Regions from separate parts of the Thermoanaerobacter sp. X514 genome, predicted to be linked through region 2. Evidence: riboswitches for the same ligand, from Rfam matches in the RefSeq annotation. Region 2 holds a riboswitch; each other region holds the start of a gene.
The links. Region 2 has a riboswitch for cobalamin ahead of TETH514_RS09725 (ABC transporter substrate-binding protein). Riboswitches for the same ligand answer to the same signal wherever they lie in the genome.
Positions count from the first base shown of each region.

Region 1 (10,721 bases), 770 kb from region 2:
TTTAGGAAGAAAACCTCATATAAAGTGGGATGTGACTGAAAGGGATATAAAGATTGTAAATGAGGTATTAAAAAAATTTGACTTAGAAAAGTTATCACTGCGTTATTTAAGTGAGTTAAGTGGAGGAGAATTGCAAAAAGTGGTCATAGCAAGGGCATTGGCACAGCAACCTATTGTAATGCTTTTGGATGAGCCGACAAATAATTTGGATTTAAAAAACCAAATCGAGGTTTTAAGAATTGTGAAAGAGACAGTGAAAGAGCAAAATATAGCAGCAATTGTTATAATCCATGATTTAAATTTGGCACTTAGATTTTCTGATAAATTTTTACTTTTAAAAGATAACACCATTTTTGCCTATGGTGGAATGGAAGTCATGACGGAGGAAAATATACAAGCTGTTTATGGTATACCTGTTGCAGTAGAAAAATGCCGTAATATACCAATAGTTATACCACTCTAAATTGTAGAAAGGGGTAGTTTAGCTTGGATTTAATACCTATAGGAATTGTTCACAGCCCTTATGAAAAAAGAGGAGATGCTCCAAAGCAAGGTAGGATGTCGGATAAAGAGGCAGTTTTAAAAATATACCCTGAATTTGTAGATGGGCTTTGTGATATTGAAAGCAAAAAACACATAATTGTGCTTTATTGGTGCCATTTAGGAAAACGGGATGTTTTAAAGACAGTTACACCTTGGGGACCAGAGGTAAAAGGGGTTTTTGCTACTCGATCTCCTTCAAGGCCAAACCCTATTGCTTTTTGTGTTGCCGACCTTGTAAAAGTTGAAGGAAATAAACTTTATGTAAAAGGTGTGGATGCTTTAGATGGAAGTCCAATCCTTGATATAAAGCCTTATGTTTATGAACTTGACAGTATAAAGGGACCAGAGGATAGGCTTTAGAATGAGGTAAAATATGGATAAAGAATTATAGAAAAAATGCGTATCATTTCATGGTCATGAGTGCCTTGGACTTGCAATAGGTTTTAGGGCATGCGAAGCTGCTATAAAAAAGCTTGACTTGAATTTTTCGCAGGATGAGGAAGTAGTTGTGCATTACAGAAAATAATGCATGTGGTGTAGATGCAGTTCAGTATATAACAGGCTGCACTTTTGGCAAAGGTAATCTTATATTTAAAGACAAACAGCCTTTTACTTTTTTTAGAAGGGATACAAGGGAAGGCATACGGATAGTACTTAAAACCTACAGTATTGGTAAAAGTAGAAAATAGTGGCAGGAATTTTTGCTGAATGCGCCTTTGGAGGAAATTTTTGAATTTAAGGTGCCTCCTTACGATATTCCACCAAAAGCTAAAATTTATCCTTCAATACAATGTGAAATCTGTGATGAATATGCGGGAGAGAATAAAATAAGATAAGATTTAAGGAAGGCAAAAAGGTCTGTATAGATTGCTTTGAAAATACCCCCCTTGCATAGGGGGTGGGAACATGTTATAATTTTTTAGTAAATATTGTATACAGTATACAAGAGGTGAATAAAATGAAGTCGATTTACACTTGTGGAATATGTCCTAAAAAGCCTTGCGCTAAAGGAGAGTCTAATTTCCCGAAAAATTGTCCTACTGTTGAAAGAAGGGATATAGTAGAACAATCAGTAGCAATATATAAACAAGATGAAATGGTTCATAAAATAATGAACTTTGCCAATACTCTTCCTAAAAAGAAAAATGGAGAGTTGAGAAGTAGAGCTGAAGAAATAATAGAGTTTATTAAACAGATGGGATTTAAAACTATTGGCGTTGCATTTTGTTATTCTATGAGTAAAGAAGCTAAACAATTTGTAAAATTATTAGAACGATACGATTTGAAAATTGTTCCTGTTTGCTGTAAAGTCGGTTCTATTGATATAGAAGATATAGACATTCAAAAAGATAAAGAGGGATTTGTTGCTACTTGCAATCCTATAACACAGGCAGAGATAATGAACCAAGAAAATACAGAACTTAATGTAGTGATAGGACTTTGCGTAGGGCATGACATACTTTTTAATAAATATTCTAAAGGATTAGTAACAACTTTAGTAGCAAAGGATAGAAAATACTCCCATTGTCCTGTAAAAGGATTAGAAGTTGTTAATGTATAACACTAGGGTTTATAAAAAACGGGACAACCGCAGAAGACGGCTATCTCAGCTTTTTGACAAAGTCAAAAATTTTTAAAAGCAGATATTTTGCATCGTCGCTCCGGAGTTCCAAAGCGACAAAGCTAAAGCTTGACCTTCGGATTTCGGCAGGGTCCCGGGCACATTCGACATCCTGTCTCAGGTGCCCGCCTCCGCCATCACAAGGCTGCGGCCCTGCCTCCATCCTCGGTCTCGCTAAGTTTTGTTAACGCTTTGTCACAAGTCACTCCTTATGCAAAATATCTACTTTCCGAAAGTTTGTCTATAGTCTGGGACATCCGCAGAAGATGTGCGGGTGTCTTTTTTTATATTGACTTAAAGTAAGATGTGTGGTAATCTTTTATATAGATAATGAGAAATATTATCAATATCATTTGTAATTTATTTTCAATTTGTTTCATACATAATTATTTTTAGAATAGCGAATGTTCAAGTAATTTATTAAAACAGATAAACCATAGGAAAGGAGGCGGAAAAGATGGGGACTCAAAATGTAACTACATTAAATAAATTGCCAATAGGTACAAAAGCAAAAATTGTTAAAATTGCAGCTAAAGGAGATTTAAGGAGAAGGCTAACAGACATGGGAGTCATTCTAGGGACTGAACTTAAAGTAGAAGGTGTTGCACCTTTAGGAGACCCAATAGAAGTTAAAGTTTTGGGCTATCGTTTAAGTCTTAGAAAGAGTGAAGCAGCTTTGATAGAAGTAGAGGTGATGTAAATTGATAGGGAAAGAAGGGGTAATAGTGCCATTAACCATGCTTCCAGTTGGAAAGAATGCTGTTATTGTGGATGTTGTTGGAGGAGAAGGCATTAGAAGAAGGCTTGCGGAAATGGGGCTTATTAGAGGAGCTACTATACGAGTAATAAAAAATGATATAGGGCCTCTTATTATAGCATTAGGTGAAAGCAGAATGGTTTTAGGCTTTGGAATGGCTCAAAAAATTATGGTGGAAGAAAGATAAAAAGGAGGATAAGGATGGGAGAGGTATCTACATTGCAGGGAAGGGAGCTTGTGATTGCTTTAGCTGGCAATCCTAATTCAGGTAAAACAACTTTATTCAACGATTTGACTGGCTCAAGGCAACATGTTGGGAATTGGCCAGGAGTCACAGTAGAGAAGAAGGAAGGGAAATTAAAATTTGAGGGTGTAGATATCAATGTTGTTGACCTTCCTGGTACCTATAGTTTAGGAGCTTATACAGAAGATGAAGTCGTAGCTCGCAATTTTATCATTTACGATAAGCCCGATGTGGTTGTAAATGTAGTTGATGCTACTAATTTAGAGAGAAATCTGTATTTGACAATGCAGCTTTTGGAAATGAATGCTAATGTGGTACTAGCATTAAACATGTATGACGAGGCAAAAGCTAAAGGCATCCAAATAGATGTGGAGAAACTATCAAAACTTTTAAGAGTACCCGTTATCCCTACTGTTGCGACAAAGAATGTAGGGATAAAGGAGCTTTTACAAGCTGTTTTGAAAGTTTATGAAAGCAAAGAAAAAGAGGTTTATAAAGTTGACTATGGAAAAGAGATAGAAGAAGAAATTGATAAGTTAAAAAAATTGATTGAGAAAGAAGAAAATTTAACAAAAAGATTTTTGGCACGCTGGTTGGCTGTAAAATTATTAGAAAATGATGAAAACCTCATAAAAGAGATAGAAAATTATAAAGATATTTTGTCTCAATTAAAAGAGAGCAGAAAGTATTTAGAAGAGGTATTGGGAGAAGATGCAGAAATTCTTATAGCTGACAAAAGATACAGTTTTATATCTGGCATTATAAAAGAATGCGTAAGAAAACACTATACAGTAGAAGACAGGTATACCCTTTCGGATAAAATTGATAAAATTGTTACAAATCGTTATTTAGGGATACCCATTTTTCTACTGGCAATGTGGGGAGTTTTCCAATTTACCTTTGTTATTGGAGATCCTTTAGTAGGCTGGATAGAGACTTTTTTTGGGTGGTTGGGAGAAGTTACAAATACTGTATTAGCAAATATTGGAGTTCCAGAGGTAATAACTTCTTTTATAACTGATGGGCTTATAGGCGGTATAGGTTCAGTTCTTGTATTTATACCTCCAATATTTTTGCTGTTTTTTGCCATATCTATTTTAGAAGACAGTGGATATATGGCTCGTGCAGCTTATGTGATGGACAGATTAATGAATGCACTTGGTTTACATGGAAAGTCTTTTATTCCTATGATTATAGGTTTTGGATGTAATGTGCCAGCTATAATGGCTACAAGGACATTAGAAAACAAAGAAGATAGGCTTATAACTATTTTGATAAATCCGTTAATGTCCTGTACTGCTAGGCTTCCTGTTTATGTGTTATTTGCTGGGGCGTTTTTCACTGCAAATCAAGGATTGGTAGTATTTTCTATATATTTATTGGGAATTGTTCTGGCAATAATAGTAGCAAAATTGTTTAAAAAATACCTTTTTAAAGGAAAAACTTCTCCTTTTGTTATGGAGTTGCCTCCTTATAGAATTCCTACTTTAAAAGGGCTTTTTATTCACATGTGGGAAAGAGGAAGTGAGTTTATTAAAAAAGCAGGTACGATAATTGTGAGCGTTGTAATCCTTATATGGGTACTTTCAAATTTACCTGTTGGAGTGGAATATGCCAGTGAAAACAGCTTAATAGGCCGAATAGGGTCTTTGATTGCGCCAATTTTAAAGCCAGCCGGTTTTGGAAAGTGGGAAGCGGCATCAGCCCTTATATTTGGCGTTTTGGCAAAAGAAGTAGTTGTTGGAACTTTTGGTGTTGTATATGGAGCTGAAGGGGCTGCACTAACAGAGGCAATCCGCCAAAACTTTACTCCACTTTCTGCATATGCCTTTATGGTAATGACCTTGATTTATATTCCTTGTGTGGCAACAATTGGAGCTATTAAAAGAGAAACAAATTCCTGGAAATGGACTGCTTTCGCAGTTGGATACACCCTTGCGTTGGGATGGCTTATGGCTGTGATTGTGTATCAAGGTGGAAAACTTTTAGGACTTAATTGATTTTGAAAGGATAGATTTGTATGTTAGAAACAATTGTTTTAGGTTTACTTGGTGTTTTATCTGTTTTTGTGATATATAAAGAGTTAAAAAAACAACTTAGTTCGAAGTCATGTGCATATTGTTCTAATTGCAAGAATTCTTGTAGCAACTGTCCTGTAAAAAATATAGAGTATATACTCTCAAGAAGCAATCCCAATTTGTAATGGGATTGCTTTTTTTGAAATTTAACAAAGGAGGAAAATAAATGTTTAGAAAAACACATGAGTTCTACCATGACATTGTTGAATGCTTAATTGCTGCATTAGAAGCAAGAGATGTTTATACAAAAGGGCATTCTACAAGAGTTGCTGATATGACAGAAGATTTAGCGCGAAAAATAGGACTCAGAGGCAAAGAACTTGAGAAAGTACATATCGCTGCCCATTTACATGACATAGGGAAAATTGGCATTTCAGATCAAATATTAAATAAAAAAGGTAAACTATTGCCTCATGAATTTGAGATTATAAAGACCCACCCTGTGATAGGTTACAATATTCTTACCAGATCCAGTAGACTTAAAGAAATCGCTAGAATAGTTCTTTATCATCATGAGCGCTGGGATGGGAAGGGATATCCTGAGGGATTAAAAGGTTTAACTATTCCTTTGGGAGCAAGAATAATTGCTATCTGTGACAGTATAGATGCCATGGCTTCCAAAAGACCTTATAGAAGCCCGCTAGATTGGGGAGAGATAAGAGAAGAAATCTTTTTCAATAAAGGCACACAGTTTGATCCGGTATTAGTAGAGGAAATAGATGAAATATTGTGGGATAAGTGGAGAAAAATGTACAAATAGTTATTGACATATGTCAATAAAAGGTGTATATTTAAATTGAACATATGTTTGAAATTTGGTGATTCATTATGAATGCTATTAAAAGTAAAAATGATTTAATGTCTCTTTTAATAAAGGCTTTGAAAGCAAATGGTTTAAAAATAACTGAAAAGCGACAAATCTTACTAAATGTGTTTTTAAAAAATCCCGATATACATTTTGACTTTGATACCCTTTACCAAGAAGCAAAGAAAGAATGGCCCCATTATGGTGTAGCAACTCTTTATAGGAATTTAAAAATTTTTGTAGACAAAGGAATATTATCAGAAAATATAATAGGAACCAAAAAGTACTATGAGCTTAAAATGTTTAACAAGAAAAAGATTCACGCTCATTTAATTTGCAAATATTGTGGTAGTATAGACGAATATTACAGTCCTGATTTGATTAAGTATATAAAAATGATAGATAATAAATATGATTTCGACGTATATTATGGAGAATTAAATTTTTATGGAATATGTAGTAAATGCAAAAAAACTCCAAAAAATGAGAAACATTAATATTGGCGAAATTAATAATTTTTAGGAGAAGGCAGGAAAATCCTGCCGTTTTCATTTATAGTATTTTCTACACTTTACAACAGAGGATGTTAAAAAAATATTTATTGTTGACAAGTTTATAAGGGGATGATATACTAAATATTGGGTTATAAATATTTTTATACACTATATTTTGTAGAAAAATTAATATTCTCAGATACAGGTGCCCAATTTGGAAGCTAAAATTGGGTTAAAAGGGAAGCAGGTGAAAGCCCTGCACGGTCCCGCCACTGTGATGGTGAGCTCTTTACATTATGCCACTGCCTGGCACTTCCTTGGGGAATATTGGAGCTGGGTGGGAAGGCGTAAAGAGTGATGAGCCTAAGTCAGGAGACCTGCCTGTATTTGTTATCACTTCTCTACGGTGTATAGAGGAGGTGAGGTACCTTTGTATACCTCTTAACTGGCCGTAGGAGTTAAGAGGTATAATTATTAACCAAAGAATTATTAAAAAATGGAGGTTTTAAACTATGAAAATTGCTATGAAAGTTATAAAAAGGAATGGAAATGAAGTTGAATTTGATAAGTCTAAAATTGTAAATGCTATATATAAGGCTTTTAAGGCAGTAGGAGAAGGGGAGTATGAGCAAGCAGTTCAAATAGCTGATGAAGTTACAGACTATGTTGAAAAGCATTTTGAAGGGATAGCCACTGTAGAACAGATTCAAGATATTGTAGAGCAATATTTGATAAAATATGGTCATGCCAAAGCAGCAAAAGCTTATATTTTGTACAGAAAGCAGCATCAAGACATAAGAGAATTCAAAAAGATGTTTATGGATATTGAAAGAATGGTGGATGAATACATAGGAAAACAGGACTGGAGAGTAAATGAAAATAGCAATATGAGTTATTCTCTTCAAGGCTTAAATAACCATATTTCCAGTACGATAACGGCCCATTACTGGTTAAATAAAATATACCCTCCAGAAGTTAGAGATGCCCACGTAAATGGAGATTTGCACATTCATGACTTAGGGCTTTTATCTGTATATTGCTGTGGATGGGATTTAAGAGATTTACTGCTTTCTGGATTTACAGGAGTAGAAGGAAAAGTTCAAAGCAAACCTCCAAAGCACTTTAGGTCTGCTCTTGGGCAGATTGTCAACTTTTTCTATACACTTCAAGGGGAAGCAGCAGGAGCTCAGGCTTTTTCCAACTTTGATACTTATTTAGCGCCTTTTATATATTATGATAATCTTTCCTACAAAGAGGTAAAACAGGCTTTGCAGGAATTTATATTTAATATAAATGTGCCTACAAGAGTAGGATTTCAAACCCCTTTTACAAACATAACTATGGACTTGGTGGTACCGGAGATTATGGCAGATGAACCTGTCATAATTGGCGGTCAATTGATGGACAAAACTTACAAAGAATTTCGAAAAGAAATGGACATGCTAAATATGGCTTTTGCAGAAGTCATGATGGAGGGAGATGCCAGCGGCAGGATATTCACTTTTCCAATACCAACTTATAATATAACTAAAAATTTTGACTGGGATAGCCCTGTAGTAGATAAAATAATGGAAATGACTGCAAAGTATGGTCTTCCTTACTTTAGCAATTTTGTAAATAGCGATTTGGATCCAAATGATGTTCGCAGTATGTGCTGTCGCCTCAGGTTGGACAACAGAGAGTTGAGAAAAAGAGGGGGAGGACTTTTTGGTGCAAATCCTTTGACGGGTTCAATAGGTGTCGTAACAATAAATATGCCAAGGATTGGGTATTTATCAAAATCAAAAGAGGAATTTTTCAAAAGGTTAGAAAGGCTCATGGATATAGCTAAGACAAGCCTTGAAATAAAAAGAGAAGTATTAGAAAAAATGACTGAAATGGGACTTTATCCTTATTCGAAATTTTACTTAAAGGATATAAAGAAAAGATTCGGTTATTACTGGCAAAATCATTTTAACACAATAGGACTTATTGGCATGAATGAAGCACTATTAAATTTCATGGGAGTAAGCATAGCTACTGAAGAAGGAAGAAATTTTGCTCTTGAAGTATTAGATTTTATGAGGCACAAATTAGAACAATATCAATTAGAATCAAATATGATGTACAATTTAGAAGCTTCTCCTGCAGAAGGAGCTTCCTACAGATTAGCTAAAAAAGATAAAGTATTATTCCCAGATATAATAACTGCAGGTAGCGATGTGCCTTACTATACTAATTCCACCCAGCTTCCTGTGGACTTTACTGAAGATATATTTACTGCTTTAGACTTGCAAGAAGAGTTACAAACAAAATACACAGGAGGTACGGTATTTCATGGGTTCATTGGAGAGAGTATAAACGATGTAGCTACTTGTAAGGCTTTAGTCAAAAAAATAGCTTATAATTACAGACTTCCCTATTACACGATAACTCCAACCTTTTCAATTTGTGAGGACCATGGTTATATATCAGGAGAACATTTTGAGTGCCCATATTGTGGGAAAGAATGTGAAGTTTACAGTCGAGTTGTTGGCTACTACAGACCAGTTAAGAATTGGAATGAAGGTAAGAAAAAAGAGTTCAAGGACAGAAAGGAATTTGTTGTATGATATACAATTTTATGCCTGTTTCTTTTATTGATTTCCCAGGAAAAATTGCAGCCACTGTTTTTATAAGTGGCTGCAATTTTAAGTGTCCTTATTGCCACAACAGTTATCTAATTCCTATAAGAGAAGGTATACGGAGTGAAAAAGATTTTTTTAATTATCTTAAAAGAAGAGCAAACCTCATAGAGGGTGTATGTATCACAGGAGGGGAACCTGCTCTTTGGAGAGGATTAAAAGATTTTATAAAAAATATAAAAGATTTACATTTCAGTGTCAAGTTGGACACTAATGGTTCAAGGCCACAGGTTTTAGAAGATTTGATAAAAGAGGAGCTTGTTGATTATATAGCTATGGACATAAAAGCTCCAATAGAAAAATATAGCATATTTTTGAAAAATAAAAAAGATATAGATAATATTCAAAAAAGTGTAGAGATAATTAAAAATTCTCATATAGATTACGAATTTAGAACTACTGTAAATGACAAACTACTTACTTTAGAAGATTTTGAGGCTTTAGCTGATTGGATTTCTCCTGCAAAAAGGTATGCTTTGCAAAGGTACAAGTATGCTGAAAGTATATTGGATAAGGAGAAAAGTGGAATTCAAGATTGTGATATTAACTTTTTAAAAAAAATAAAAGAAAAACTGAATGGAAATTTTGGAGAAATATTAATAAGAGAATGAGAGAGTCACCTCTCTCTTTTTATTTTTCGGAAAAATGAACTTGATAATGGACATAAATTAAAAATGGATTTATAATGTATTTAGAAACATTTGTTTTTCTAGGTAGAGGGGGAATAGGATGGCTAGCAATATACATATTTCAATAAATACCAGATATTAATTTTGTTGATTTTAGCAATATTTTATTTATTAGTGCATAATGCAGAAAAGGAAAAATATATTCTATTTTGGGGAAGTGCTTGGGGCCTTGATTTAATAAGATACGCTATGGAATATGCAATAGAATATGGGGATTTGCCTAATACATTTTTGACACAGGTGATAGTATATGGTTTGCTTGTAATAAGTTCTATATTGTTTACTTATGGTTTTCAATCTTTTTTTGAAGTAAATTTTTTGCAAAAGGGTTTATGGATTATTTCACTAAGTTTAGGGTGGTATGCAGTAAATAAAATTTTAGGAAGTAGTAATTATATAGCTGTAATTCCAATGTATATTTTTTTAGGGGTTATGAGTATATTTTCTGGTACATTGATATTTAAAAATTTCAAATCCTCAAAAGTGATTTCTAGTTTAGTCATAGGAATATTACTTATTTTAATAGGCATTCGTGAGATTACATTTCCCATTATAAAACACTTTAATTTGATAAATTATTTAGTTGATTTTGACCTTTTGTATTCCTTAAAAGTTATATTAGCGATTGCTTTACTGATGCATTTCTATGAAATTGCAAGCAATATATTAGCTATTATTTTTCACAAACAAGAAGAACTTATGAAATCTTTGAATAAAGAAAAAGAATGGCTTCGTGTTACATTAAAGAGCATTGGAGACGGAGTTATTGCTACGGATGCAAACGGCAATATAGAGTTTATGAATCCTACTGCAGAAAAGCTTACAGG
Region 1 is NC_010320.1:1,176,569-1,187,289, forward strand. Features, by position in the region: gene TETH514_RS05760 (ABC transporter ATP-binding protein) at 1-463, shown strand, start outside; gene tsaA (tRNA (N6-threonylcarbamoyladenosine(37)-N6)-methyltransferase TrmO) at 487-903, shown strand; partial or broken gene TETH514_RS05770 (FmdE family protein) at 980-1,438, shown strand; gene TETH514_RS05775 (DUF1847 domain-containing protein) at 1,502-2,104, shown strand; gene TETH514_RS05780 (ferrous iron transport protein A) at 2,622-2,864, shown strand; gene TETH514_RS05785 (FeoA family protein) at 2,866-3,108, shown strand; gene feoB (ferrous iron transport protein B) at 3,123-5,165, shown strand; gene TETH514_RS05800 (HD-GYP domain-containing protein) at 5,410-6,003, shown strand; gene TETH514_RS05805 (Fur family transcriptional regulator) at 6,072-6,545, shown strand; cobalamin riboswitch at 6,729-6,942, shown strand; gene TETH514_RS05810 (ribonucleoside triphosphate reductase) at 7,055-9,133, shown strand; gene TETH514_RS05815 (anaerobic ribonucleoside-triphosphate reductase activating protein) at 9,130-9,816, shown strand; gene TETH514_RS05820 (PAS domain S-box protein) at 10,084-10,721, shown strand, end outside.
Region 1: linked by a shared signal. The riboswitch ahead of TETH514_RS05810 (ribonucleoside triphosphate reductase) and the one ahead of TETH514_RS09725 (ABC transporter substrate-binding protein) in region 2 are both predicted to bind cobalamin.

Region 2 (10,721 bases):
TGGGAGAGGTAGAGTAGAAGATAAGGTAGCGAAGAATATATTAGCTGCTAAAAAAACGCCTGGTACAGAAGACTTAAAACCAACAGCATGGACGGGGGATAGAGGGCTAACCTTAGTTGAAATGGCGCCAGTAGGAGTTATAGCATCTATAACTCCAGTGACTAATCCAACAGCTACCATTATTAACAATACAATTAGTATGCTTGCAGCTGGGAATGCAGTTGTGTTCAATCCTCATCCAAGTGCTAAAAAGACTTCAAACAAGGCAGTGGAAATAATAAATGAAGCAATTTTAAAAGTAGGGGCACCAAACGGATTAGTTTGCAGTATAAATAACCCCACAATACAGACGGCACAAAAATTAATGGAGCATCCTGAAGTAAATATGGTAGTTGTAACAGGAGGAAAAGCAGTCGTTCAGACAGCTTTGCGATGTGGCAAAAAGGTGATTGGCGCGGGAGCAGGTAATCCACCAGTAGTAGTTGATGAAACTGCAGATATAGTAAAAGCAGCACATGATATTGCATGTGGTGCAAGCTTTGACAACAATTTACCATGTATTGCGGAAAAGGAGATAATCGCTGTTGAGAGAATCGCTGATACGTTGCTTGAAAGAATGAAAAGAGAAGGTGCATATGTATTACACGGTAAAGATATTGACAGAATGACAGAACTAATATTCCAAGGAGGGGCTATAAATAAAGATTTAATAGGAAGAGATGCTCATTTTATCCTATCGCAGATAGGTATCGAAACAGGTAAGGACATAAGATTAGTAGTAATGCCAGTTGATGTTTCACATCCCCTTGTATACCACGAACAGCTCATGCCAGTAATCCCTTTTGTAACAGTACCTACTGTAGAAGAAGCTATAAATCTTGCTGTAAAAGCAGAAGGTGGTAATAGACATACTGCAATGATGCATTCAAAGAATGTAGAAAACATGACTGCATTTGCAAGAGCTATCCAAACTACCATCTTTGTTAAAAATGCTCCTTCATATGCGGGGATAGGGTTTGGAGGAGAAGGATATACAACATTTACCATTGCAGGACCTACGGGTGAGGGTTTGACTTCAGCAAGAACATTTACCAGACAAAGAAGATGTGTGTTAGTTGATGCTTTTAGGATAGTTTAAAGTATAGGCGAAAAATTGAGAGGGGGGAGAAAAACGGTCTCATCTTCCAACTGGTTAAGAAACTTGCAGATAAGATTGTAAAAATGATTATTTAATTCTAAAAACAACAAAAAATAAATTATTAGGTGATTGCAAAATGAGATAAATATTAGAGTAAAAAAGTTACATTACAAGGAACAAAATAAAGAAATTACATTTTAAAGGCACACTCAAGACGGAAAAAGAGAAATGGAAGAAAGATACAAATTCAAAAAAGACAATACTTAACACACCTTTTTAATGTAAAAAGATGACAAACAAATCAAATCATAAGAACAAGTTATCAAGCCAAAAGTTTTTTCAAAGATAAAGGATGTTCAAAAGTACCAAGCTTTGCAGTAATAATTAAACCAATATGTTGAGTGATAGCCCCAAGAAAAACATCAGCTTTGATTGACCTGGTATTTATGAGTTTAAAGCTATCAACAGCGATAGAACTTTTTAAAAGAGAAATAGATTTTTCAATAATAGGGCGTTTTTCATAAAGTTTGGACCACTTTTTAGAGTTACGAGGGACAACAGTATTTTTTCTAAAATCAATATCAAGGGTAGTATAGAATATTCTGCCACATTTAGAAGAGGTACAGGGGTTATCACATTGAAGGATATAAGTAGTTTTACCATTTAGTCTAACTTTTTTGGACATAGGGCAAAGCCATTTAATTCTGGTAGCTCTACCTTTTTCCCGAACGATGCCATCATAGGACATTTTAAGAGAAGGGTCACGGGGGCAGGTAGGGATACCATCAGAGTTAAAAGTAGGCTGAGGTAAGTTTTTAGAATTTCGAGGGTTAATAGGGATAATAGGGATTATGCCAAGCTTTGAGAACAAGTATTTATAATTATCAAAAGAATCAAACCCAGCGTCACCTAAGAAGTATCTATAAGAGAAATTAGGATGTAAATTAAAGAATTCCTTAAGAGAAGGGATTAAAGTTTTAGAATCGTACAAATCTTTAGACTCGGCAGCAGATTTAGCAGTATTGACATTTAAAGAATCATCGTCATAGAAACTAATATGCTGAATAATGCCTAAGCCATTAGTGAGGATGGTAGCTTTGATAGAGTAACAATAATGGCCATTAATATAAGAGAATTTAGCATCAGGATTAGAGTGAGCGAACTTAGGCATTTTAGAACAAGCATAAGAGTGGGCATCAAAATCAGGATTAGATTTAGAGAACTTTTTAATATTTCTATAAAGGGAATCAAAGAACTTAGGATTATTTTCTCTGACATAAGGTTCAAAGCCAGTAGTATCAGCGATGAGGATATTAGAAAGTGAAGGATTAATAGCCTGACAAATAGGCTCAGTTAAATTAACAAGATTATTGAAGAAATTCTCCAAATCTTTGAGGAAAATGGATTTAAATCTAGAGAATTGAGAAGGATGAGGGACTCTTTTAAAGCCACAAAGCTCTCTTAATTCTTTAGATAGTTTAAGAACATGTGCAAGGAGTTGAACAGTAGGGATAGAGAGAATTTTTTGGATAATCAAAGCAGTGAGCATAGATTCAAGAGAAAAATCTCTATGACGTCCAAAGTGGGAATAATAGTGGGCATAAAAAGAAGATGGAATAAGTTCAGATAAATCAACAAAGGAATCAAAGAGTTTAATAAACTTGGGTTTATCTTCTTCAAAGAAGGATTGAACATCATCGTAAATATCGGAGAGAGAAAGTTGTTTAGCTTTGATTTTCATAGGATTTCCTCCATTTCTTTTTGGGATTTGGTTCTCTATATAAATTCGACGAAAGTGGAGGAATTCCTTTGAAAATATATAGCAGAATCCCTTAATCCATAAGGATTTTGGGATTCTGCAAAGACCTAAATAAATTATCGTAGGGAGGGAGAAATAATTTATGAAAAGAGAAAATTTAAAAGGGGAGCTTTTATCAGAATTTTTAGGAACCTTGTTGTTGATTATGCTAGGTTGTGGAGTTGTGGCTAATGTTCTTTTTGCACCACGGCTAAATGGTTTTGGAATTTTCAAAACAGGTGCAGGTTACGATTGGAATGTGATAGCTTTTGGGTGGGCAATGGCAGTGACGATAGCAGTATACGTAGCAGGAGGCGTAACTGGTGCACATCTTAATCCAGCAGTAACATTAGCAGCAGTAGTAAGGAGGGGCTTTCCGCTAGGAAAAGCGATAGCATATATGATAGTTCAAGTAGCAGGAGCATTCTGCGGTGCTGGTTTAGCATATGTAATATATAGAGGCAATTTTATAAAAGATGGATATATGAATATATTCTATACAGGAGCTGCTAACGACAGCTATACACTTGCTAATTCGTTCTTAGTCGAGATGATAGCTACTGCAGTCCTGGTATTAGGAATATATGCAGTAACTGATGTACAGTATAATATAGGTATGGCAGCAAACCTTTGGCCAGTAGGAGTAGGCTTTATAATACTGATGATAGGATTATGTTTAGGTGGGCCAACTGGTTATGCGATTAATCCAGCCCGTGATTTTGGTCCAAGAGTATTTGCAGCATTAATAGGAGACAAGGCAGCATTTTCTGGAGCTTATTGGCTACTTGTTCCAATAATAGGACCATTAGTAGGTGGTGTATTGGGAGCAATTATTTATGATTACTGCATAGCTCCAAATCTGCCGAAGAAAAGAGAAGAATTAGCGGAAAAAGAAAGTGTAAATTAGAAAAAACCCAAATTTACATTTGATGGAAGATGAGACCGTTTTAAAAGGAGGATTTTTTATGCGGGCGATTGGATTGTTAGAGTTTAAAGAAATAACGAGAGGAGTATACGCAGCTGACGTGATGCTAAAAGCTACTCCTGTAGAATTACTATTAATTGATAATATATGTCCTGGAAAGCTGATTGTGTTGATTGAGGGAGAGGTAAGCGCGGTAAAAAATGCAATATCTAGAGGTAAAGAAGTGTTTAGTGAAGGAGTAATAGAAGAAGTTGTTTTAACAAATCCTCATCCGTCTTTAAGTACGGTATTCCCACGAAAAAAGCAATCAAAAAAGTTGAACTATAATTCAATAGGAATTATTGAAACATTGTCAGTTTCTTCGGCTATAAAAGCTGCAGATAAGGCAGCAAAAGGAGCAAACGTTGAGATAATTGATATTAAAATAGCAAGATTTTTAGGAGGAAAAGCTATAGTTGTTTTAGGTGGTGAAATAAGTGCAGTTAAAGTAGCAATAGATGCAGGAATAAGTGCTGTGCAAAAGGGAAAATTGGTTTCCTCAACTGTTGTTGCTAATATTAACGAAAAGTTATTAGAAATGTGGGTGTAAATAAATGATGGAAGAAAAACAGAGAATCATTCAGGAGTATGTTCCTGGCAAACAGATTACACTTGCTCATATAATTGCAAGCCCTCAAATAGAGTTGTGCGAAAAACTAGGAATAGAGAAAAAAGAAGCGATTGGAATTATGACAATTACTCCAGCGGAAGGTGCAATAATTGCAGCCGATATTGCTCTGAAAACTTCCACAGTAAAGATAGGTTTTTTAGACCGTTTTAGTGGTTCTTTGGTAATTATAGGTAATATTTCAGCAGTGGATGAAGCAATTCATCGAATAATGAATACTCTTGTGAGAGTTTTGAACTTTTCTCCGTGCCCTATAACAAAAAGTTAAAGGTAGAGAGTAATGAGTAAGAAAATAGTATTTGTAGGACCAGTAGGTGCAGGCAAATCTACATTGATAGCAAATCTTAGAAAAAGCGAAAATCATGTTTTAAAGACACAAACTATAACTTATATGGGAGAATTTGTAGATATTCCCGGTGAATATATAGAGATACGAAAATTCAATTATGCAGTTATAAATGAAATCTTAAGTGCCAAAGCAGTGGTTATTGTTCAGGATGCGACAAGCAGTAAAATGGCAGTACCACCTGGTTTTTGCAGTACATTTGAAGGCAAAAAAATCTTTGGAGTAGTAAATAAAATAGATATAAAAGGAGCTAATCCTTTAAAGGGAAAAAAGCTATTACTTGAAAGCGGAGTTAAAATGGAAAATATTATTTTCGTTTCAGCAATAACGGGTGAAGGGATGAAGAAACTGGAAGAAACAATTAACAAAATATTGAAGGAATGAATGGAGGAAGCTTTGATGAAGATATTGGTCCTTAACTGTGGAAGTTCATCTGTAAAATACCAACTAATTGAAACAGATAATGAGTTGGCATTAGCAAAAGGAATTATTGATAGAATAGGTTTGAATGACTCAACGGTAAAATATAGTTCATTAAATGGAGAATGTGCAACTACTGAGCAGATCCAAAATCATGAAGAAGCGATTCAAAAAGTTTTGCAACTTATTACAGATCAATCAATAGGAGTATTAGGCAGCTTGGATGAAATTGATGCTATTGGCCATCGCATTGCTCATGGAGGAGAATACTTTACAAAACCCACCCTTATTGATGAAACATCGAAAAGATTACTTAAAAAGTGCATAGATTTAGCCCCATTGCATAACCCTGCTAATATAAGGGGGATAGAAGCCTGTGAACACAAGATACCTGGCAAACCCAATATAGGAGTTTTTGATACCGCATTTCATCAAACTATCCCAGAATATGCATATTTATACCCTTTACCGTATGAACTGTATGAAAAACACAAGATAAGAAGATATGGATTTCATGGAACTTCGCATAAGTATGTAGCATTAAAAGCTGCAGAATACTTGAATAAAAGAGTAGAAGAGTTGAATTTGATAACCTGTCATTTAGGAAATGGAGCAAGTATCTGTGCTATAAAAAAAGGGAAGTCTTCAGATACGAGTATGGGTTTTACACCTTTAGAAGGTTTAATGATGGGAACACGGAGCGGCTCAATTGATCCTGCAATTGTTATATATCTTATGCAAAAGGGAAATATGAGTGTTGAAAAGGTGAATGAGATTTTAAATAAAAAGTCTGGGTTGTTGGGGATTTCAGGGGTAAGCAATGATCTAAGAGATATATTGAAGGCAGCAAACAACGGAAATCAACGAGCTCAAATTGCTATAGAAATGTTTTGCTATAGAGTAAGAAAATATATTGGTGGATACATGACAACTCTAGATGGAGTGAATGCTATTGTCTTTACGGGAGGAATTGGAGAAAATAGCCCAGAAGTAAGAGAAAGAACTATAATTGGGTTAGAATGGATTGGTATAGAATATGATAAAGAAAAGAATTATAGCCATAAAAAATGCGATCAAATTGTAGAAATAACAAAACCAAATTCGAAAATTAAGGTGCTTGTAATTCCTACAAATGAAGAACTCATGATTGCTAAGGAAACTGCGGAAGTAATGAGCTTTTTTGATAACAAATAATCTTTGTTCTTCCTGTATATATAGTGGATTTAGTGGATTGTAAAACCAAAAAAACAACACAAGAAATTAAAAATACAAAAAGTCAAAGACCAAAAGTAAAAACTTTGCATACCGGCTTATTAGCATTTTTGAGAACATAGTCATCTTTAAACTAAGTATGTTGACTGACTTGTTTACAAAAATTACAGTTATAAACTAGGAGAGTATTCTTATTTATTGATTGAGGAAGGATTGTATTTTCTATAAACTTTAAAAAAGTTTTTGATATGAGGTGATAAATGTGAAAATATTTAAATTCCATATGCCCCCTATAAATTTAATAGGTGTGGGATGTTTAAAAGATGTGGGAAGGGAGATCAAAAAATTAGGTTTTAAAAAAGGAATTATTGTTACAGATAAAGTACTTGTCAGAGCTGGGCTTGTGAATAATGTAATTAGTGTTTTAGAAGAAGAAGGAATAGAATATGTTGTCTTTGATGAAACAAAACCCAACCCTACAATTAAAAATGTAACAAATGGACTTAAGCTTTTGATAGAGAATAAGTGTGATTTTATTATTTCGTGCGGCGGAGGATCAGCTCATGACTGCGCAAAAGGGATAGGCCTCATTGCTAAAGAGAAGAATTTCATTGATGAGGTAGAGCGTCTAGACAAAGTAAAGTGTGGTGGTTGGAATAGTGCATTATTACTGCCCCTAGTTGCTATAAATACCACGGCTGGAACAGGTAGTGAAGTTACTAAATTTGCTATAATTACAGATGAAGAAAAACGTATTAAAATGCCAATTGTGGATTGGCGCATTACACCTCTAATAGCAGTAAATGATCCTCTCTTGATGATAGGTATGCCAAAATCTCTAACAGCTGCAAGTGGCATGGATGCACTAACTCACGCTATTGAAGCTTACATTTCGATTGATGCAAATCCATTTACAGATGCACTTGCTTTGAAAGCTATTGAAATTATATTCAACTACCTTAAAAGAGCGGTAGAAAATGGAAATGATATTGAAGCAAGAGAAAAGATGGCATATGCAGAGTTCTTGGCGGGGATTGCTTTTAATAACGCAGGTTTAGGTTATGTCCATGCTATGGCTCATCAATTAGGAGGATTTTACGATCTTCCTCATGGTGTATGTAATGCCGTATTATTACCTCATGTTTTGGAATATAATCTTGAGGCAGTTCAAAATAAACTTATATATATAGCGAAAGCGATGGGTATAGATGTAGATAAATTAACAACAAAAGAAATAGGAGGCAAAATTATTGAAAGCATAAACCAGCTCTCTCAAGAGATTGGTATACCATCGAGGTTAAAAGAACTGGGGGTAAAAGAAGAAGACATTAAAGAGTTATCGCAAAATGCATTAAAAGATGTATGTGGTTTTACAAATCCTAAAAAGGCAACATTAGAAGATATTATTAATATTTTCAAGTCTGCAATGTAAAAACTAGCATAAAATTTTTAGCGGGAATAAGTTAATTAAATTTTACCTTGCTTCTAAATGCCACAACGCATAGAGTTATAAATAGATTTATAAATAATGAGTAATTAAATATATAGGTGTACAAGTGAATACAAAAAATCTTATGGTCTTGAGAAGTTAAAAGGGAAAGCGGTGAAAATCCGCTGCAGCCCCCGCTACTGTGAGCGAGGATGAAGCCCTAATAAGCCACTGCTTGGCGTTCAAGAGATGTGCCGGGTGGGAAGGCAGGGTGGAAGATGAATCGCGAGCCAGGAGACCTGCCATAAGATTTCGGAAGTTCGCCTTCGGAGGGAAGGTGGAATGGAATTTTTATGCTTAATTTTGGCAAAAAAGGTCTACCTCCGTGGGGTAGGTCTTTTTTTGATACTTGAAAAATTTAAATTAGGAGGGTACTTATGAGAAGATTTAAAGGTTTACTTGCTTTATTGGTAGTCTTTGCTTTAATGTTTTCACTGGCGGCTTGTTCAACAAACAATGCTACAAAGCCACAAGATACATCTCAAACAGCAACTGAAATTGTAAAAACACAGTTTCCTTTAAAAGTTACAGACTTTTTAGGAAGAGAAGTAACTATAGAGAAAGAACCCCAAAGGATAGTTTCTCTTGCGCCTTCTACAACAGAGCTTATATATGCTTTAGGAGCAGGAAATAAAGTAGTGGGTGTTACAGACTTTGACAATTATCCACCTGAGGTCAAGGATGTACCCAAAGTGGGGGGGTTTAAAGGGCCAAATGTAGAAGCGATTACTGCTCAAAAGCCTGATATAATATTTGCTTCCACTCTTTCCGGTAAAGAGCAAATGGAATCTTTAGAAAAAATGGGTATACCCGTCGTGATGCTAGAGGCTAAAGACATTGACCAGATATACCAATCTATAAAAATAATAGGCCAAATAACAGGTACTGAGAAAAAAGGTGAAGAAATAATCAAAGAAATGCAGGACAAAATAAAAGAAATAAACGACAAAGTCAAAAACCTTCCGAAAGTCAGCGTATTTTATCTTGTCTCTCTTGACGGAAACTGGACATCTGGAAAAGGGACTTTTATTGATGAGCTCATAAACCTTGCAGGTGGCAAAAACGTTGCAGAGGATGTAAATGGTTGGGCGCAGTACAGCGTAGAAGAATTAGTCAAGAAAAATCCAGATGTGATAATAACTTCTCCTCATGCAGGGGATGTGAAAGACATTAAAAACATGGCAGGATATAAAGATACTAATGCTGTTAAAAATGACAAAGTATTTGTGATAAGCAATGACGACATAATATCAAGAGCTTCTAATAGAATTGTTTTAGGACTTGAAGAAATCGCAAAATTCTTACATCCGGAGGCATTTAAGTAAAGTGGGAGTAAAAAAAGGGATATATTTTGGTACAGCCTTTTCACTGCTTGTCTTTACCATGATTTTATCAATTTCTGCAGGGGCGGTAAAAATACCCCTGCAGGAGATTTTAAATGTTTTTTTGGGCGGTGGCAGTGAAACCTCTAGGACAATAATCCTTAATTTAAGACTTCCAAGAGCTATTGAATCTGCGATTGTAGGTATGGGACTTTCTGTTGTTGGGACATTTTTTCAAGGGCTTTTGAGAAATCCAATGGCAGACCCTTATGTATTGGGTGTATCATCAGGAGCGGCTTTTGGAGCTACTATTGCGATAATTTTGGGGCTTGGAATATTTGGACTGAGTTTTATGGCTTTTGTTACTTCTTTAATGACTGTATTTTTCGTATACACTATTTCTAAAACTGGCACAAGAGTATCCATGACCACAATGTTATTGGCAGGTATAGCTATAAGTGCTTTTATGTCTGCAATTATCTCTCTCATGATGCTTTTAAACCATGATGAGTTTTCTCGAATTGTTTTTTGGACTATGGGAGGATTTAGCCTCATAAATTGGAATAGTGTGGTCTTTACTACTCCTATAATAGTAATTGGCTCTTTTGTGATGTATGTATTTTCAAGGGATGTAAATGCGATATTGACAGGAGAAGAAGTTGCCGAACATTTAGGTGTCAACACAGAACTAGTCAAGAAAATAATTCTTATTACAGGGTCTTTGGTGACTGCAACTGCTGTGTCAGTTGGTGGAATTATAGGTTTTGTGGGACTTATTGTGCCTCATATATCAAGGCTTATTGTAGGACCTGACAATAGAATTCTTGTACCTTTTAGTGCTATATCAGGAGCGATATTTTTAACTTTTGCAGACTTATTAGCACGAATTATTTTAAAGCCAATGGAAATTCCAATTGGGATAATTACAGCAGCACTTGGAGGACCATTCTTTTTATATCTGTTAATAAAGAGCAAACAAAAAAGTGAAGGAATGTGATGATATGGCTATTTTACAGGTGGATAATTTGCACTTTTCTTATGAAGAAAAGGAAGTTTTAAAAGGAATAGATTTTACCATAAACAAAAATATGGTTTTAGGAATAATAGGAGCTAATGGCAGTGGTAAGACTACTCTTTTAAAAAATATATCAGGCTATTTAAAGCCAGCAGCTGGGGATGTCTTTATATTAGGGAAAAATATCAAAGACTTTACTATAAAAGAAAAGGCAAAATATATAGGGTATGTGCCTCAAGATATAGTTTACGACTTTGAATTTAGCTGTTATGACGTGGTAATGATGGGAAGAATTCCTTATCTTAAAAGGTTTCAGTCGGAGAAAAAAGAGGACAGAGATATTGTAAGAGAGTGCATGGAAATTACAAATACATGGCAGTTTAAAGACA
Region 2 is NC_010320.1:1,942,974-1,953,694, reverse strand. Features, by position in the region: gene TETH514_RS09765 (aldehyde dehydrogenase family protein) at 1-1,138, shown strand, start outside; gene TETH514_RS09760 (transposase) at 1,461-2,879, opposite strand; gene TETH514_RS09755 (MIP/aquaporin family protein) at 3,040-3,843, shown strand; gene TETH514_RS09750 (BMC domain-containing protein) at 3,902-4,450, shown strand; gene eutS (ethanolamine utilization microcompartment protein EutS) at 4,455-4,796, shown strand; gene TETH514_RS09740 (EutP/PduV family microcompartment system protein) at 4,809-5,258, shown strand; gene TETH514_RS09735 (acetate/propionate family kinase) at 5,274-6,488, shown strand; gene TETH514_RS09730 (iron-containing alcohol dehydrogenase) at 6,790-7,938, shown strand; cobalamin riboswitch at 8,065-8,257, shown strand; gene TETH514_RS09725 (ABC transporter substrate-binding protein) at 8,373-9,320, shown strand; gene TETH514_RS09720 (iron ABC transporter permease) at 9,322-10,314, shown strand; gene TETH514_RS09715 (ABC transporter ATP-binding protein) at 10,319-10,721, shown strand, end outside.

Region 3 (10,721 bases), 840 kb from region 2:
GATTTTATAGACTTTGTCCATAAAATATTCAGAAAATATCAAGGGTTGGTCTTTGTAATGGCTACAGGGATTGTGGTAAGGGCAATTGCAGGGGTTGTGAAGGATAAATTTACTGACCCTGCTGTTGTGGTAGTAGACGAAAAAGGGAAGTTTGCCATAAGCCTTTTGTCCGGACATGTGGGAGGTGCAAACAGACTTGCGCTCAAAGTGGCTTCTATAATTGGAGCGCAGCCTGTCATAACAACTGCAACAGATGTAGAGGGAGTCATATCCCTTGACGTTATTGCTAAGGACTACGGGTACCAAATTGAAAATAAAGAAGATTTAAAAAAGGTTAGCGCTGCCTTTGTAAATGGAGAAAATGTACGTTTTATTCTTGATGAAGATGCAAAGAAAATACCTATGCTAAAAGATTATGTAAAAAACAGAGATGACCGTCAAGTTGACGCTTTTGTTTACATAACTGACAAAGAAATAAAAAAACCGTTAGGAAAACCTTATGTCATATTAAGGCCTAAAAATATAGTTATTGGCTTAGGATGCAAAAAAGGAATAGCTTTTGAGGATTTGTTTCTCTTTGTCAGTGAAACCTTTAAAAAGTTAAATTTAAGCTTAAAAAGCATCAAGTCAATTGCTACTATAGACATAAAAAAGGAAGAAAAAGGGATACAGCAGTTGGCAAAATTTTTGAAAGTTCCTCTTGTGTTTTACACAAAAGAAGATTTAAAAAAAGTAGAAGATAAATTTCCTATCTCGGATTTTGTTTTTCATACCGTGGGAGTTGGAAGTGTTGCAAGGCCTTCTGCTTATTTAGCTAGTAGCGGTGGCAAAGAGATAGCATATCTTAAGAAGAATGGGATGACACTTACCATATATAAGAAAGAAGGATTGACATGGGATGGATTAAAGTCGTGGGAATAGGTCCCGGTGATATAAATGACATGACTCTTAAAGCCTACAATGTCTTAAAAGAATGTGATGTAGTCGTAGGATATACTACTTATATAAACCTTATTAAACCTTTAATTGAGGACAAAGAGGTAATTTCATTAGGGATGAGAAAAGAAATTGACAGGGCTAAAAAAGCTGTGGAGTTAGCTTTACAAGGTAAAAATGTGTGCATTGTGTCAAGCGGTGATGCAGGCATATATGGCATGGCAGGGCTTATGTATGAGGTTGTCCATAAAGAAAACATAGATTTAAAAATAGAAGTAATACCAGGAGTAACTGCTCTAAATGCTGCGGCAGCTATACTGGGAGCACCTGTAATGCAGGATTTTGCAGTTATAAGTCTTTCAGACCACTTGGTACCTTGGCAGGTGATAGAAAAAAGATTGGCTCTTTCAGCACAAGCTGATTTTGTAATTGTCCTTTACAACCCTAAGAGCAAAGAAAGGCCGGAAAACCTTATGAAAGCCCAGAAAATTATTATGAAATACAAAAAAGAGGATATCCCTGTAGGAATAGTAAAAAATGCTTCAAGAGAGGGACAACAAGTGATAATCACCACTTTAAAAGAAATGGCAAATTATGAAATTGACATGAGGACGATTGTAATAATAGGGAATGAAAGTACTTATGTAGAAAATGGCAAAATGGTAACGCCGAGGGGATATGTACTGTGATACTGGTTTTGGCAGGTACAAAAGACGGAAGGGAGATTGCAGAAAGATTAAAGCTTAAAGGTTTTGAGGTTATAGCAAGTACAGTGACAGATTATGGTGCAAGTCTTTTTAGTGAGGGAATTAAAGTTCACAAAGGGGTACTGGATGAACTAAGCCTCATTGATTTTATTTATAAAAACTATATAGACGTTGTAGTTGATGCGACTCATCCTTTTGCAAAAGATGTAAGCATAAATGCTATAAATGCCTGTAACAAAACTGGTATCAAGCATATAAGGTATGAAAGAGAAAGTCTATATTACTACAAAGCGATTGTAGTTAAAAGTTTTGAAGAGGCAGCAGAAGAATGTAAAAAATACGACAGCATTTTTTTGACTGTAGGTAGTAAAAACCTCGAAAAATTTAGGGTTCTCTGGGAAATAGGAAAAAAGGTAACCGTAAGAGTGCTTCCTTCAAGTAGCGCCATAAAAAAGTGTGAAGATTTAGGATTAAAACCCAAAGATATAATAGCGATGGAGGGCCCTTTTACCAAAGAGCTTAATTATCAAATGTTTAAAGAAAGAAATGCGGAAGTGGTTGTGACAAAAGACAGTGGCATTGTGGGAGGAGTATTAGAAAAATTTGAAGCTGCTAAAATGCTGGGTATTCCTGTGATTTTAATAAAAAGGCCTGATATAAATTATCCTATTGTAGTAACAGATGTTGATAGTCTCATAAATGAGGTGACAAAAAGTGGACATAAATAATATTAAGATGGTGGGAGTAGATAAGGATACTCCTTTAGAATTGAGAGAAAAAGTTTCTTTTAAAGATATTGGAGAGGCATTAATAAAATTAAAAGAGTTGGGACTGGAGGAGGTTGTAATACTTTCCACCTGTCACAGAAGTGAAATTTATTTCTATTCACAAAAAATATCCACGGATGAAGTAAAAGATTTTTTCATAAATTACTTTGGCTTAAAAGAAGATTTCATAAAATATTTAAGGCAAATTTACGGACTTGATGCAGTGGAACACATTTTTAGAGTTGCCTGTGGACTTGAATCTATGGTAGTAGGTGAAGACCAAATATTGTCACAGGTGAAGGAGGCTATAGATACCGCACAGACTTTCAACTCTTCCGGAAAGATACTTTTTAAACTCTTTAGGGATGCAGTAACTCTTGGGAAAAAAGCTCGTACAGATACGGGTATAAAAGATCTGGCTTTGTCTATAAGCTATATTGCAGTTAAATTTGTTCAAGAAGTATTTGAGGATATAAAAGGCAAAAAGGCTTTTGTGATAGGTCTTGGCGAGATGGGGCAAAATGCTATGAAAAATCTTTTAGATAAAGGTGCTGATGTATTTGTTACAAACAGGACTTTTTCAAAAGCTATTGAATTAAAGGAGCAAATTCCACAGATAAATATTGTACCTTATGAAGAGAAGTACCTGCACATTGTCACCAGTGATATTGTAATAAGTGCTACAAATGCTCCTCACTACACAGTAAATTATGATAAGTTTAAAAAAATATACGACGGCAGAAAAATTTGTATGGTGGATATAGCTCTTCCCAGGGATATAGACCCGAGAATTGGACAAATAGAAGGAGTAAGTCTTTATACTATTGACGATCTAAAAAAGACAGCGGAGGAAAACAAAAAAGAGAGGCTTTTACTTATTCCCGTTATTGAAAAAATGGTGAAAGAGGAAGTGAATAAATTTGAAAAATGGTACAAAACACTTGAAATAGAGCCTTATATAAAAGAAGTAAGTAGATATGCCAATGAAGTTTGTAACACAGAATTTCAAAGAATTGTAAATAAATTGACTGACGTATCTGAAAAAGACAAGGAAAATATAAAAATCGCTTTAAAAAGAGTTGCAAATAAAATGGCTAATAAAATGATAACATACCTTAAAGAAAATGCATATTAGAATCTGGAGGGAAAGATGAAAAAAGTTATAAAAGTCGGCACAAGGTCAAGTGAATTGGCTTTAAAGCAAACTGCAATGGTTATAAATGAAATAAAAAAGTTTAGGCAGGATTTTGAATTTGAAATAGTAAAGATAACCACACAAGGGGATGCATTAATTGACAAACCTGTTAGTGAAATAGGGGGAAAAGGGGTTTTTGTAAAAGAAATAGAAAGTGCATTGCTCAAAGGCGAAATTGACATGGCAGTCCACAGCATGAAGGACATGCCTTATGAAATACCTAAAGGGCTCAAGCTCATGGCAGTTTTAAAAAGAGAAGACCCAAAGGATGTGTTTGTTTCAGGAGATGGTACGCAATTTATGGATTTAAAAGAAGGGGCTAAAATTGGGACCAGCAGTTTAAGAAGGCAAGTGCAGCTTAAAGCTTTAAAGCCAGACATACAGATTGTTCCAATAAGAGGTAATGTGAGGACGAGGCTCAAAAAAATGGAAGAACTAAACCTTGACGGCATTGTTTTGTCAGCGGCGGGTTTGCACAGGTTAGGATTGGAGAATATTATTACTGAATATTTTCCACCTGATGTAGTTGTACCAGCACCTTGTCAGGGAATTCTTGCAGTAGAAATTGCAGAAAGTTTTGATAATATATTTCAAGAGTTTTATCCCTACATTGTTGATAGAAAAACATTTTTTGAGGCTTCTGTTGAAAGGGAACTTCTAAAAGCCTTTGGAGTTAATTGTAGACAGCCTTTTGGTGCCTATGCCCAATACAGAAAAGAGGAAGACGAAGAAAAAATAAACATAAAAGTTGCTTATCAAAAAGAGAATAAGCTTTTAAAAAGTGAAGTGACTGGCTTAATTGAAGAAACCGATAAAATGATAGAAAAGCTTATTGAGGAATTTGGAGGTATATGATGTCAGGGATTGTATATTTGATCGGAGCAGGACCTGGAGATATTGGGCTTTTAACATTGAGAGCAGTCGAACTAATAAAAAATGCAGATGTGCTGGTGTATGACAGGCTCATTAATGAAGATATTTTAAAAATGGCAAAAAAGGATGCAGAGCTTATTGATGTTGGAAAGTTTCCGGATAATCACAAAGTACCTCAAAGTAAAATAAATGAAATAATTGCGAAAAAGGCCCTTTCTGGCAAAAAAGTAGCAAGAATTAAAGGAGGAGACCCTTTTGTATTCGGAAGAGGTGGCGAAGAAGCGGAATATCTTACACAAAAAAGAATACCTTATGAGGTAGTGCCAGGCATAACATCTGCAGTGGCTGTCCTATCCTATGCAGGAATTCCTGTAACCCATAGAGATTTAAGTTCGTCATTTCACGTAATAACGGGTCATGAATGGAAAGGGAAAGATAAAAAACTCGATTGGGAGGTCATATCAAAACTCGATGGGACACTTGTATTTCTCATGGGGATAAAAAATATAGAAAAAATTGTGAAAAAACTTCTCAATTACGGCAAAGACCCTCATACACCGGCAGCAGTAATAATGGAAGGTACTACTCCAAACCAAAAAGTTGTGACTGCAAAACTCATTGATATTTCAAGTCTTGTACGAAAAGAAGGAATAAAAAATCCGGGAGTTTTTGCTGTAGGAGATGTTGTAACATTAAGGGACAGATTAAAATGGTATGAAAACAAAAAGCTTTTTGGGAAAAGGATTTTGCTTACAAGGACCTATGAACAATCACAGCAGATGAAAAAAATTTTGAGTGAAGAGGGAGCAGATGTTGTTGTTTGTCCTACTATTAAAATCACGCCGTTTTTAAATAATATAGTAAAGTTTTTAGAAGAAATACATAAATTCGATTATGCTGTATTTACAAGTGTAAATGACGTTTGGAGTTTTATTGAAGCTTCCCGAGAAAAAAGGGTTGATTTAAGAAATTTAAGAATTAAAGTAGTAGCGATAGGAAGTAAAACTGCGGAAGCTTTAGAAAATATTTTTATATATCCAGATATAATTCCTGAGGAGTACACCTCATACTCTTTAGCAAATGCACTTAAAAAACATGTTGAAGGAAAAAACATAGCGCTTTTGACTTCTCAGATAGGCGGGGATATATTGCTGGAAAGTCTAGGAAATTGTGCTAACGTACAAAAAATTGTCGCATATAAAAATGAACCAAATTATGAAATAAAGGAAAAGCTTATAAGTGAACTCCGCAAAGGAATAGATATTGCTGTATTTACAAGTTCCTCTACCTTTAATTATATGCATCAATTAATAGGAGACGAAATAAATCTTCTAAAAAACTCTAAAATAGCTGCAATAGGACCTGTAACAAAGAAAGCTATAGAGGATAAAGGATTTAATGTAGACATAATGCCAAGTGAATACACAACGGAAAAACTTATTGAAGAAATATTAAAAAACTATCAAAACCAATAGAAAGAGGAGATAAAATGGATTTGGTAAAAAGGCCAAGAAGGCTTAGGATGAACAGTATTTTAAGGGAGATGATACGAGAAACTTCTTTAGATGTTGGTGACCTTATATATCCTCTTTTTGTTGTGCCAGGAGATAATATAAAAGAAGAGATAGATTCAATGCCGGGTGTTTACCATTTTTCTATAGATTTGCTTGTAGAAGAAGTTAAAGAAGTGCGTGACCTTGGAATTCCTGCTATTTTACTTTTTGGTGTGCCTTCATATAAAGATGAATTAGGGTCAGAGGCTTATAGTGAGGAAGGCATCGTTCAAAAAGCGGTGAGAGAAATAAAAGAAAAAGTGCCTGAAATTGTGGTAATAACAGATGTGTGTATGTGTGGGTATACAATTCATGGTCACTGTGGAATTGTTGAAAATGGACAAGTTGTAAATGACAAAACGATAGATTACATCGCTAAAATAGCCTTGTCCCATGTTGAGGCAGGGGCGGATATTGTAGCGCCTTCTGACATGATGGATGGAAGAGTAGCTGCCATAAGAAAGCTTTTAGATAGTAAAGGATTTGTAAACACACCTATTATGGCTTACAGTGCTAAATACGCTTCCTCTTTTTATGGACCTTTTAGAGAAGCAGCAAATTCTTTCCCACAATTTGGCGACAGAAAGTCTTATCAAATGGACTATGGAAACTCCAACGAAGCCTTAAGAGAAATAGCTCTTGACATTGAAGAAGGAGCAGATATTGTCATGGTAAAGCCGGCACTTTCTTATCTTGATATTATAAGGCGGGTAAAGGATAATTTCAACATTCCTATTGCTGCTTATAATGTAAGTGGAGAATATTCAATGGTAAAGGCGGCAGCTAAGATGGGTTGGATTGATGAAAAATCGGTAGTCTTAGAAATACTCACTTCAATTAAAAGGGCAGGGGCAGACATAGTTATAACCTACTTTGCAAAGGATGTTGCAAAATGGTTTATTACCCTATAATGCTTAATATAAAAAACAAAAAATGCCTTGTTGTAGGGGGTGGCAAAGTTGCTCTTAGAAAAATTTTATCTCTTGTTGAAGGAGAAGCTTTAGTTACTGCCATTTCTCCTTCTTTTGATGAGGAAATACTTAAGCTTTCAGCAAAAGAAAAGGTGGAACTTATAAGACGTGAGTATCAACAAGGGGATGTAAGGGGATTTTTTGTTGCGATTGCTGCTACAGATGATGAGAAGGTAAATAAACTTGTTGCGTCAGATGGAGAAAAATACAATGTGCTTGTAAATGTGGTTGATGATAAAGACCTTTCTTCTTTTATTGTACCTGCCATTGTAAAAAGGGGAGACTTAATTATTTCTATATCTACAAGTGGCAAAAGTCCACTTCTTTCGAGAATGATAAAAGAAAAATTGGAGTCAATTTTCAATGACGAGTATGAAAAACTATTACAAAAGCTATACCAGAAGAGGATAGAATTAAAGGAAAAAGATTTTGCTGAAGAAGAGAAAATGGCTATTTACAGAAAAATTATTGAGAAAAGCGGGCTGTTAAGAGGTGATTCTGTGAAAACTGATAAATCACAAAAGCTTTTTGAAAAAGCTAAAAAACTTATGCCGGGTGGTGTCAATAGCCCTGTAAGGGCTTTTAAATCAGTAGGAGCTACTCCTGTTTTTATAAAAAAGGGGCAAGGAAGTCATATATGGGATGAAGATGGCAATGAATACATAGACTACGTTCTTTCATGGGGACCGCTAATACTTGGGCATTCACATCCACAGGTGGTAGAAGCTATTAAAAAACAGGCACAACTTGGGACCAGTTTTGGAGCCTGCACAGAGTTAGAAGTTAAGATGGCGGAAAAAGTAATTGAGGCTGTTCCATCTGTAGAAGTTGTCAGAATGGTAAATTCAGGAACAGAAGCCACCATGAGTGCTATAAGGCTTGCAAGGGGGTATACGGGCAGAGACATCATTGTAAAATTTGAAGGATGTTATCACGGACATTCTGACAGCTTACTTATAAAAGCAGGCTCAGGGGCACTTACTTTTGGAATTCCTGATTCAAAGGGCGTGACAAAAGAGGTAGCAAAGGATACAATTATAGCGAGATACAATGACATCAAAATGGTAGAAGACATTTTTAAAGTTTATGGTGAAAATATTGCTGGTGTCATTGTAGAGCCTGTTGCCGGAAACATGGGTACTGTTTTGCCTGATGAAGAGTTTTTAAAAGGATTGAGAGAGATTACTACAAAGTATGGGGCACTTTTAATTTTTGATGAAGTGATGACAGGTTTTAGAGTGTCTTATTCGGGGGCACAAGGATTTTACAACGTCATGCCTGACATTACCACACTTGGGAAAATCATTGGAGGTGGACTTCCTGTCGGTGCCTATGGAGGAAGAGAAGAGATAATGAGGTTGGTTTCTCCTGATGGGCCTGTGTACCAAGCAGGGACTTTGTCTGGCAATCCTCTTGCAATGGCAGCAGGCTTTGAGACTTTAAAAATATTATCTGAGGATCCGACCCTTTATGAAGAATTAGATAAAAAAGCAGAAAAACTATGTAATGGGTTAAAAGAGAGCATGGTTCAAAATGGAATTGATGTTACAATAAATAGAATAGGCAGCATGATGTGTATGTTTTTTAATAAAGAGAGTGTGCATGACTATGATTCTGCACTAAAATCGAATACTACTTTATACGCTAAATATTTTAGAGAGATGCTTAAAAGAGGAATATACATGCCGCCTTCACAATTTGAAACCTTCTTTTTGTCAACTGCTCACACAGATGATGACATTGAAAAAACGATTGAAACAAGTTTTGAAGTGGCGAAAATTATAAGTCAGCAATTAGAATAAAGGCATTTCGGTTTGTGCAAAATGTCAAACTGAATGAGTTATCTACAAAATCTTAGCACAGATAGAATTCTTGCCTTTTATTGACAACCTAATTTATAAAATGATATGCTTTATTTAAAGGAAGAATTGAATAACAAGCAAATACAGGTGCCCAATTTTGCAGTCAAAATTGGGTTAAAAGGGAAGCCAGGTGAAAGTCCTGCACGGTCCCGCCACTGTGATGGTGAGCTCTTTACATTATGCCACTGTCCGGCACTCAGCGAATACTTGGTGAATGCCGGGTGGGAAGGCGTAAAGAGCGATGAACCTAAGTCAGGAGACCTGCCTGTATTTGTGTTACACTTACTCTACGGTCGATAGAGGAGGTGTTATAAAAGGATACCTATGTATTTTTTAACCTCTTAACGCCGTTGGTAAGTTAAGAGGCTTTATTTTTGCTTAAATTTCATAAAAAGAGGTGTGTAGTGTGAAAAAATGGAAATGGGTATTGTTTACAGCATTTGCGCTACTTTTAATAGCGCCGGAAATTGCCTATTCCATGCACATAATGGAAGGGTTTCTTCCTCTTAAATGGTGCATAATATGGGATATAGCTTCTTTGCCTTTTGTGGTTGTGGGACTTATAGCGATAAACAAAAAGGTAAAGGAAAATCCAAAGCTTAAAATGCTTTTGGGTTTTGCAGGTGCTTTTGCTTTTGTGCTTTCGGCCTTGAAAATCCCTTCAGTTACAGGAAGTTGTTCGCATCCAACCGGTGTAGGGCTTGGAGCTATACTCTTTGGACCTTTTGTTATGAGTGTTTTAGGCCTTATAGTGCTTTTGTTTCAGGCACTGCTTTTAGCTCATGGGGGTATAACAACTTTGGGTGCTAATACATTTTCCATGGCTATAGTAGGGCCAATTGCTTCCTATTATATATTTAAAGGAATAAAAAAAGCAGGTGGTCCAAATTGGCTTGCAGTATTTTTAGCTGCCTCAATTGGGGATTTGCTTACATATGTGACAACATCCCTCCAACTTGCTATTGCTTTTCCTACTGAAGTAGGCGGATTTACAGCCTCATTTTTAAAATTCATGGGGATATTTGCAGTGACACAGGTACCTTTGGCAATAAGTGAGGGGCTTTTAACTGTGCTTGTAATTAATATGCTAACTGCCTACAGCAAAGAGGAACTCATTGAGCTTAACGTTTTAGAGAAAGAAGGTAAGGCAGTATGAAGGATAAAAAGTTTTTAATGAAAAATTTGATATTAGGTTTGTTGGTCATTTTGCTGATCGTGTTTCCTCTTGTTACTATTAAAAACGCTGAATTTGCTGGCGCAGATGACAGGGCGACACAGGCTATTGCTGAGGTAGACAAAAATTATAAGCCATGGTTTGAACCAATTTGGGAGCCACCAAGCGGAGAAATTGAAAGCCTTTTGTTTGCGCTCCAAGCTGCAATTGGCGCAGGATTTTTAGGATATTATATAGGTGTTGCGAAGTGGAGAAAAAATGTTAATAGATAGTTACTCTTACACAAACAGGATGTACAATGTACATCCTGTTGAAAAACTTTTATTTGCCCTTTTAACAATGATTTTGTGCTTTGAATTTGATGCCTATACTAATATTGCAGTAATTATTTTGATGTTTGTGGTAACTGTATTTAAAGCGAAAATTCCAGCAAGAGTGTACATTAAGCTTATGCTAATTCCTTTTTCTTTTTTGATAATAAGCATATTGACACTTATCATAAATGTTATAGGGGATAAGAGTGTTGCATTAATAAGCCTTAATATTTTTGGAGTAACTTTAGGAATTACTGAAAAAGGCATTAATACTGCTGTTATTTTATTTTTCAGAGTTTTAGCAGTAGTGTCTTGTTTGTATTTTCTCGCTCTTACTACTCCTGTAGTTGACATTATAAATGTCTTAAA
Region 3 is NC_010320.1:329,757-340,477, forward strand. Features, by position in the region: gene cbiG (cobalt-precorrin 5A hydrolase) at 1-921, shown strand, start outside; gene cobJ (precorrin-3B C(17)-methyltransferase) at 894-1,625, shown strand; gene cobK (precorrin-6A reductase) at 1,622-2,371, shown strand; gene hemA (glutamyl-tRNA reductase) at 2,358-3,545, shown strand; gene hemC (hydroxymethylbilane synthase) at 3,561-4,460, shown strand; gene cobA (uroporphyrinogen-III C-methyltransferase) at 4,460-5,953, shown strand; gene hemB (porphobilinogen synthase) at 5,968-6,942, shown strand; partial or broken gene TETH514_RS12805 (bifunctional precorrin-2 dehydrogenase/sirohydrochlorin ferrochelatase) at 6,942-7,367, shown strand; gene hemL (glutamate-1-semialdehyde 2,1-aminomutase) at 7,503-8,804, shown strand; cobalamin riboswitch at 8,933-9,148, shown strand; gene TETH514_RS01630 (energy-coupling factor ABC transporter permease) at 9,271-10,020, shown strand; gene TETH514_RS01635 (energy-coupling factor ABC transporter substrate-binding protein) at 10,017-10,310, shown strand; gene cbiQ (cobalt ECF transporter T component CbiQ) at 10,297-10,721, shown strand, end outside.
Region 3: linked by a shared signal. The riboswitch ahead of TETH514_RS01630 (energy-coupling factor ABC transporter permease) and the one ahead of TETH514_RS09725 (ABC transporter substrate-binding protein) in region 2 are both predicted to bind cobalamin.